DNA from 4 places in the Viridibacillus sp. FSL R5-0888 genome. Region 4 is predicted to be linked to each of the others. Evidence: predicted binding sites of a transcription regulator. Region 4 holds the regulator's gene; each other region holds the start of a gene.
The links. The regulator LexA, encoded in region 4, represses DNA repair genes until DNA is damaged. The targets are predictions, from matches to a motif close to CGAACATATGTTCG.

Region 1 (2,209 bases), 740 kb from region 4:
ACTGATTTGCCCTTCAATTATCGGTGAACCGAGCTCAGAAAGATCAATTCCCCACGCATGATGATAAAGCTGATTACCCATAATACCAAAACGAGCTTCTAGTGTTTTTAAATCTGCTTTCGCTAAATCTCCTACTGAAAAAATCCCCATATGATTAAGCGTGCGTTCTGTCCGACACCCAATACCCCACATCTTAGAGAGTGGTGATGTAGGCCATAACTTTTCTTCCACATCTTCATATACCCATTTAGCAAAGCCCGTTTTTTTCGCTTCTAAATCAAGCGCTAGCTTTGATAACAACATATTAGGCCCCATGCCGACGGCACTTGGAATTCCAAACTGATTGTAAATATCTCGTTGTATCTTCTTCGCGGTTTGTTCAACTGGTCCCCATAATTTTTCTGTTCCTGTTAAATCAACGAAACTTTCGTCAACACTATAAATATGGATAGCTTCCTTTGGGACATAACTGTTGAGTAAGCGTGTAATTTCCATTGAAACGCGGATGAAGAAGTCCATTTTAGGTTCAAATAGGCGAATATCCGGATGCTTCGGAATTTCATAGAGGCGTGTGCCCGTTTTTACTTGGAAACGTTTTTTCATCATCGGCGATGCCGCTAGCACGATACTTCCCTTTTGATTGAAGTTACCAACTACCGCAATCGGCGTTTTCATCACATCTAAATGCTCCAATGTTGCAATACAACTCGCATAGAAGCAACGCATATCGATACACATAATTGATCGCCTTGGCATGTTTTCGTACATACACCTATCCTCCAATAGAGAACGTTTGTTCTTATTTTAAATTGAGATGAGTGAGATGGCAAGTGGGAATATCAGGTATTGTGAATGAGTAGTGAGTATAAGTTTTACCAGGAGGACTTCATAATAAAAAGAGACTACTGCACACTTAAAAGTGTGCAGTAGTCTCTTTAGAAAAATGCTCGAAACATTTACTCGAGATATCCAGCTTCAGCAGTCAGACTCTCGAGATCACTTCCACCTTCTCGGTTGAAAACTGAAAGTACGTTTTCAATTCGAAGGTTCCAGCGCTTGTCGAGTCTAGGGGACCGCTTCAGCATTTACTCGAGATATCCAGCTTCAGCGGTCAGACTCTCGAGGTCACTTCCACCTTCTCGGTTGAAAACTGAAAGTACGTTTTCAATTCGAAGGTTCCAGCGCTTGTCGAGTCTAGGCGGACCGCTTCAACATTTACTCGAGATATCCAGCTTCAGCGGTCAGACTCTCGAGGTCACTTCCACCTTCTCGGTTGAAAACTGAAAGTACGTTTTCAATTCGAAGGTTCCAGCGCTTGTCGAGTCTAGGCGGACCGCTTCAACATTTACTTCATCCAGTCAGGTTTGCCGAAACCTTTAAATTCTTCATCGATGATTTTTTCAAATTCTTCCGATTTAACGATTTCTAGTATATCTTTTGCTAGTTGTGAATCTTTGTTTTCTTCCTTAACCGCAATAACATTACGGAATTTATCAGGCATGTTTTCTAAGAAGAGTGCATCTTGTAGATTCAGTCCCGCCGCAAGTGCAAAGTTTCCTGGGACACCAACAAGGTCAGCGCTATCGATTGCACGAGGCAGCCCCGCCGCTTCTATTGGTTGGAACACTAAGTTTTTAGGATTTTCAACAACGTCTTTTTCAGATGCTTTTAGTTCTTCGATGTTCGGGTCAATTTTGATAAGACCTTGTTCTTGTAACGCTAATAATGTACGTGCCGCATTTGATGGATCATTAGCAATTGCTACTTTTGCGCCGTCTTTAATACCATCAATTGATTTAAAATCTTTTGCAAAGAAGCCCATTGGTGCAGTTGGTACGTTAATTAGACCAGTTAATTTCATTTTATTTTGTTCATTAAAGTTTTCAAGATAAATTGAATGTTGGAAAAGGTTTGCATCAATATCACCAGAATCTAATGCTTTGTTTGGTTGTACGTAGTCACTGAATTCAACTGTTTTTACTTTATACCCTTTTTTCTCTAATTGCGGGATGATTGCTTTATTTAACATGTCACTATACGGCCCTGCAGTTGCGCCAATTTTAATGTCTTTTGAATCTTTTGGTTTGCTTTCATCTTTGTTACCACATGCAACTAAAACTGTTGCTAATACGAATAATAACGCTGCTAGTAAAAACTTTTTCATTTTCAAATCTCCCCTTTATCGTTTATCAATTGCTTTTGAAATGGC
Region 2 (2,209 bases), 1.7 Mb from region 4:
CGCTTTGAAGGTGGACAAGCAACGAATATCGTTTGTGATGAAGTGCATATTTTAGCTGAAGCCCGTTCAATTAATGAAGCGAAATTAGAGGCACAAACTGTCCATATGAAAGAAGTTTTCGAACAAACTGCTGAAAAAATGGGTGGTAAAGCCGAAGTAACTATTAAGCGCATGTACCCAGGTTTTCGTTTCACTGAGGAAGATTTAGTTGTGAAAGTGGCTCAAGAAGCAGTTCGTAAAATTGGTCGTACACCAGAAATTTTGACAAGTGGTGGGGGTAGTGATGCAAATGTGATCGCTGGATTTGGCATTCCTACAGTCAATCTTGCTGTCGGTTATGAAGACATCCACACGACAAAAGAACGTATCCCAGTTGAAGAATTAGAAAAACTTGCGGACTTATTAGTGGAAATTGTAAAATGCGCAGCTGAAGTTAAATAACACATATTACAAGAAGAGGTAGAAGCCAATGTCTAGTAGTAAAGTAGTCGTTTTCCGTTGTGGTCAAGAAGAATATGCGGTTCCTATCGATCACGTCGTATCGATCGAGAAAATGGAACATGTTAATCCCATTCCACACTTACCAAGCTATGTAACGGGTTTAATGAGAATGCGCGGAGAACTAATGCCGATATTAGATTTCGAGCAAATCTTATACAGAGGTCAAGCAACGGGAGATCAAGTGCGAATAGTTGTTTTACAAACAGGTGATTTCCTATTTGGTCTACTCGTTGTCGAAGCAAAAGAAATTCTCGATATTCCAGCTGAACATTTGCAACAAATAGGTCTAGTGAATTATTCCAAAACAAAATATTTCACAGCAGTTGCCAATCTAGAAGAACGAATAATTACAATCGTTTCGCCTACAGTACTGGTTGACTCGCTTGAAGGTATTAAAGAACTCAAAGCCTATATGCAAAAATTAAAAGAAGACGAAAGAGCAGCAAAAGCCTAGTTCGTTAGTAAATAAGGTATCCTTAGTCAAAGACTGAGGATGCTTTTTTATGTGGTTTTAAAGTCTTGTGATCGAATTAGAAATTAACTTAGGATTGCGGCGAAGGGGCAGTACCATTAAATGAAATGGCGTGAAGCTATTAATATGCGAAAAGGAAGAAGTTAGAAGGTATCACTAGATCTTATAAGAACAAAAATACCAACATCTGTTCGTTATTTTTGCTATAATATTCATAATAAAAGAAGCAGGAGAGATGTGTGATGGCAGAGCTGAAACAAAAAGGGAGAATAATTTTTCATATCGATATGAACTGTTTCTATGCCTCTGTAGAGCAATCACATGATCCAACACTTAAAGGTAAAGCAATAGCCATTGCGGGTAACCCGAAGGAGCGACGTGGCATTCTCGTCACTTGTTCGTATGAAGCGCGTGCAAAAGGGGTTTATACGACGATGGCTGTGTGGGAAGCAAAGCGAAAATGTCCTGAGCTCATTTTGTTGCCACCGAATTTTGAACGCTATCGTATTGCTTCAAAAGCGATATTTGACATACTTCGAACATATACCGAACTTGTAGAGCCCGTATCAATCGATGAAGGTTATATTGATGTTACGGAACTTGTAAATGGAAGAGAAGCGATAGAGCTCGCAGAAAGCATTCAAAAACGGATTTTAAATGAACTGGATTTGCCATCATCTATTGGAATTGCACCCAATAAGTTTTTAGCTAAAACAGCTTCTGACATGAAAAAGCCTATGGGTATTACCGTTTTAAGAAAACGTGAACTATCAAATATTTTATGGTCATTACCAGTTATTGAAATGCATGGCGTGGGTGAGAGTACAGCAAAAAAACTAAACGAACTAAAAATCAACACAATTGGTGATCTAGCACAAGCCTCTGAAGCCTTTTTAAAAAGTAACTTAGGAAAAAATGGTGCAAGGTTAAAAGACAGAGCAAATGGTATTGATAACAGGGAAGTCGATCCAAATTCGATTTATGATACCAAGAGCGTAGGTAATTCTACAACTTTGCCAATCGATTTAGTCGAATGGGATGAAGTTCGTAAAACAATCGATGGTCTTTGTGAAAGAGTGGCAAAACGTCTTTCAGCTAAAAATTTAGCAGGCCATACGTTATCCATTCAAATTCGAGATGCAGATTGGCATAACTCAAGTCGTAGCAAAACCTTTTCCAATGCTATTTATAAAAAATCAGATATTCTTGAAATAGCCGTTGATTTGACTAGAAAAC
Region 3 (2,209 bases), 1.2 Mb from region 4:
CGTAAAATTAAGCTTTGTTACTTTTTCAGCTGCTTTCGCTTCATTATTTAGAGAAAACGTAAATATACATAATAACCCTAAAAATGATATTAGAATAACTTTATTAAAAAATTTCAAATAATATCTCCTCCAGTTCACTTTGAAAATTATAACATTTAATAAGTAGATTTACTTATAAATTATCAATTTTTTATCATTTTATTAAAAATTTCAGAAATCTAAACATTTGTTATGGAGAGTAGTATTTTAGAAGGAAACTTGTAATGCTTAAGTTTGAGGACTAATTAAGATGCAGTTTAATAAATATCAGTCATAAAATGATAAAATACTAGTAAGTGTATATTTATATAGGAGGGTTGTTTTGGGGACTGTATTCATCTTTATATGTATTATTCTAGTGGCTTCTATTTTACAATCAAGCACTGGTTTTGGTTTTTCTATAATGGCGACACCGTTCTTGTTAATGTTATTTCAACCGCAAGAAGCTATACAAATTAATATTATTTTATCTTTAATTATCTCTGTAGCGTTAATTTTGAAAATACGTCATGACATTGATATGTTTCTATTAAAAAGAATTATTTTAGGAAGTATAGTTGGTGTACCAATAGGTATATTCATCTTTATGTCGATGAATATACATGCTTTAAAATTAGGGGTTAGCATACTCCTTTTACTATTGACTTTATTATTGATATGCAATTTCAAAGTGAAAGCAACACCAATTAGGGATTACATAGTAGGGGGTATTTCAGGAGTTTTGACTACAAGTATAGGTATGCCTGGGCCGCCATTATTGCTTTACTTTACAGGAACAGATACTGAAAAAGGAAAGCTAAGAGCAACGACATTAGCCTTTTATCTCTTTATATATTTTATCAGTCTAATAACTCAAATCATCTTTACTGGAACTAGCAAACACATATGGCAATCAAGTCTATATGCGATTCCCATCGTATTTATCGGTTTGTTTATAGGGCAAATTATTTTCAAATGGATAAACCAACGGGTCTTTAGAATATTTACTTATATTCTTTTGATATGTACAGGACTTTTTCTATTAATTGAAAGTTTAAGTTCTTTAGTATAGTAAACTCTATTCCGAACGTTTCAAAAGTCATCTCACTTTTGAAACGTTTTTCAAGTTCTCCAATAGCCAGCCGAACAAATTTTCGGTATGATACGAGTAAGGATATAAATAGAGGTGTTAGTATGGGACTTACAGTGATTTTAGCTGAAAAACCATCGCAGGCGAAAGCTTATGCAGATGCTTTTCAAGTAGCAAAGAAAACAAAACATTACATAGAACTTGCCCCAAATCAGACGTTTCCAGAAGGAGCGACGATTACTTGGGGGATAGGGCATTTAGTTGAATTAAAACAACCCGCAGATTACAAGCCAGAATGGAAGCGCTGGTCTCTGGCACAATTGCCAATGATACCGGATAACTACGAATTCCGAGTGGCGAAAGGCAAGTGGGATCAGTTTCAAGAGGTAAAGCGGTTGTTTAAAGAAGCACATGTGCTTATTAACGCATGCGATGTGGACAGAGAAGGATCTAATATTTTTTATTCTATCTATCGTCAAACAGGTGTGCGTCAGAAGCCAGTTCAGCGACTTTGGATAAATTCACTTGAGGTAGATGAGATACGCAAAGGGTTCGCCAATTTGCGAAATAATGATAAGGATCTACTGTTGTATCATGAAGCGCAGGCACGTCAAATCAGTGATTGGCTCGTTGGGATGAATGCAAGCCGCTTATACACGATGCTGCTGAAGGCAAAGGGTCTAAATGAAACGATGTCGATTGGTCGTGTGCAATCGCCAACAGTTTATATGATTTATCAAAGACAACAAGAAATCGAACATTTTAAACCGACTAATTTCTATGAACTAACTGCTGAATTTTTAGCTGAAAAAGGGCCGTATAAAGGGAAAGCGGCTATTAAGAAGGATAAGCGAGAGGAAGTCGAGCAAATACTGCATCAAGCTTGTATTGCTGAAGGTGAAATTCTGCCGGGTGTGATTCAAGATGTTAAAAAAGCGCGAAAGCACATTAAACCTCCGAAGTTACATGCTCTTTCTACATTACAAGCTAAAGCCAATAAAATATGGAAATACAGTCCAGCAAAAGTGTTGGATGTTGTACAAGGTTTGTATGAGAAAAAGCTAGTCTCTTATCCAAGATCAGATTGTCAGTATATAACTG
Region 4 (2,209 bases):
CGGACGTGACCTGCATCACTTAATGTAAAAATATCTGTATTCGTTTTTTGCAGTAAATGAAGTACCGCCATTCGGCCATTTCCACGCCCTAAGCGCGTCTCATCTTGAACAAATAGTGCCGGTTGTTCATATTCCTTCACACACTCAAGTAGATCAAGTAAACCTTCCCGATCAATATCATATCCGCTATGTCGATCTGAAAAGACTTGTGCAACTTCATATCCTTTACTCGTTGCAAATTCCCTTAACTCAATCTCTTGCCTTTCAAGCGAAGTATCTTGTGTATCTTTTTCGGTACTTACACGGCAATAGAGTATTGCTATTTTTTGTTTCATTTTTTATCACTCGCCACTTCTACTCCTATATTTGGAACTTTTATATTATCATGTTCCGGAACTATTAGAGTATGCCCCGCATAAATAGTATCGTCAATTAAATTATTTTCATTTTTAACCTTAGCTATCCATTCATGATCAGCCATTTTACCTTTATATCTATCTGCAAGAGAAATTAAAGTATCTCCATCATGAACTTTAATTTCTTTATATGATGTATTCCCACTATTTGCAACCACTAAAACTGTTGTAAACATTACGCAAAATCCAAAAAGCAATGTAATGTATTGATTTTTTTTGAACCAACTCACACTTATTCTCCCCTTTTTTCGAATACCTGTTCGGAATGTATGTTCTCAATATAAACCGAACGTTTGTTTTTGTCAACGGTTTTTTCGAACTTATGTTTGCATTGTTTGTTCGCTAATGCTATACTATTAATAACTTTTACATAGTATGAGATAAAGAGGTGATTGGATTGAAAAAAGTATCGAAAAGACAAGAAGATATATTGTCTTTCATCAAAGAGGAAGTTCGCACTAAAGGATACCCACCTTCCGTCCGTGAGATTGGTGAAGCAGTTGGTCTTGCATCAAGTTCTACAGTCCACGGACATCTTGCTAGACTTGAGAGCAAAGGACTGATTCGACGAGATCCAACGAAACCTCGTGCAATCGAAATTTTAGATCAACAAGATTCTACAATCGCAAAACAAGGTGTTGTACATGTACCACTAGTTGGTAAAGTTACTGCAGGCCTTCCTATTACTGCAATTGAGAATATCGAAGAATACTTCCCTATCCCAGATTCTTATGGAACAACTGAAGATCAAATTTTCATGCTTGAAATTATGGGTGAATCTATGATCGAAGCTGGTATATTAGATGGAGACTATGTAATCGTGAAACAACAAGCAACCGCGAGTAATGGCGAAATTGTTGTAGCGATGACAGAGGACAATGAAGCAACTGTAAAACGATTTTTTAAAGAGGAATCTTATTTCCGCTTACAGCCAGAAAACTCTTCTATGGAACCAATTATTGTAGATCGAGTTTCCATTTTAGGAAAAGTAGTTGGTTTGTATCGTAACGTTTTATAAATGACAATAATATCAGATTGCAATAATCAATGAATTTTTTGATTCTTGCAATCTTTTTTTATATACATAAACATAATATATTATTTGTATAATCGCACATTCCATCTAACGAAATACCTTTATTTCACATTCCATCTTAGCTAAGTATAAGTTTGGAATTTATCTTCTTGGGTCGGTCGGTCTGTTTTTTTATTCTTTTAGGTTAAAGGTTAAGTGAGAGGAAGAATGGTAGGTGCGGTTTAAAGATGCCCCCTATTATCCCCTCATAAATGCAGGCTTCGGATGACAACGTATTACAAAAAAGTATCCAATAAGTTCTAAAACTTTATTTTTAGCTCGATTTATAATGTGGTGGAACCGTGCTTACAGGACCAATGCCATTCTCTACGAATTTCTTCGACTTCGATGGTCGGCTGCATCTTGTACGTAGTTCCATGTCATCTCACCACAGTAACCGTTTTGTTGATTGATTATTGATTGATCTCGTACTTTTGCCAGAAGGCTTATTACATTTTAAATTCCAATTAATTTGAATACTATACAATCTAATTAATAGTACAAATATTCGTATAAAGTTATAATTGACGTATCTTAAAAATCAAAGGAGTTTTGTCTTATGAGTCAAAGAGTTCCCTATTATACTGTTGCACCTGATGGTTTGAAAATCATGATGGATATGGAGAAGTACACCAAAAAGTCTACTATTAATCGAACTACTAGAGAACTTATCAAAATTAGAGTTTCACAAATTAACGGTTGTGCTTTTTGTATAGAT

Region 1: a site for LexA is predicted at 787-800, ahead of MKY02_RS19520 (Y-family DNA polymerase). Genes of this name have one in related genera too.
Region 2: a site for LexA is predicted at 1,154-1,167, ahead of MKY02_RS07235 (DNA polymerase IV). Genes of this name have one in related genera too.
Region 3: a site for LexA is predicted at 1,162-1,175, ahead of MKY02_RS09925 (type IA DNA topoisomerase). Genes of this name have one in related genera too.

The regions. Positions count from the first base shown of each region.
Region 1 is NZ_JBBPAU010000001.1:3,942,751-3,944,959, forward strand. It holds gene MKY02_RS19520 (Y-family DNA polymerase) at 1-768, opposite strand, end outside; gene MKY02_RS19525 (MetQ/NlpA family ABC transporter substrate-binding protein) at 1,346-2,164, opposite strand; gene MKY02_RS19530 (methionine ABC transporter permease) at 2,180-2,209, opposite strand, start outside.
Region 2 is NZ_JBBPAU010000001.1:1,462,755-1,464,963, forward strand. It holds gene MKY02_RS07225 (M20/M25/M40 family metallo-hydrolase) at 1-441, shown strand, start outside; gene MKY02_RS07230 (chemotaxis protein CheW) at 470-955, shown strand; gene MKY02_RS07235 (DNA polymerase IV) at 1,216-2,209, shown strand, end outside.
Region 3 is NZ_JBBPAU010000001.1:1,990,553-1,992,761, forward strand. It holds gene MKY02_RS09915 (Ig-like domain-containing protein) at 1-117, opposite strand, end outside; gene MKY02_RS09920 (sulfite exporter TauE/SafE family protein) at 362-1,090, shown strand; gene MKY02_RS09925 (type IA DNA topoisomerase) at 1,213-2,209, shown strand, end outside.
Region 4 is NZ_JBBPAU010000001.1:3,200,200-3,202,408, forward strand. It holds gene MKY02_RS16005 (YneB family resolvase-like protein) at 1-335, opposite strand, end outside; gene yneA (cell division suppressor protein YneA) at 332-646, opposite strand; gene lexA (transcriptional repressor LexA) at 814-1,434, shown strand; gene MKY02_RS16020 (carboxymuconolactone decarboxylase family protein) at 2,051-2,209, shown strand, end outside.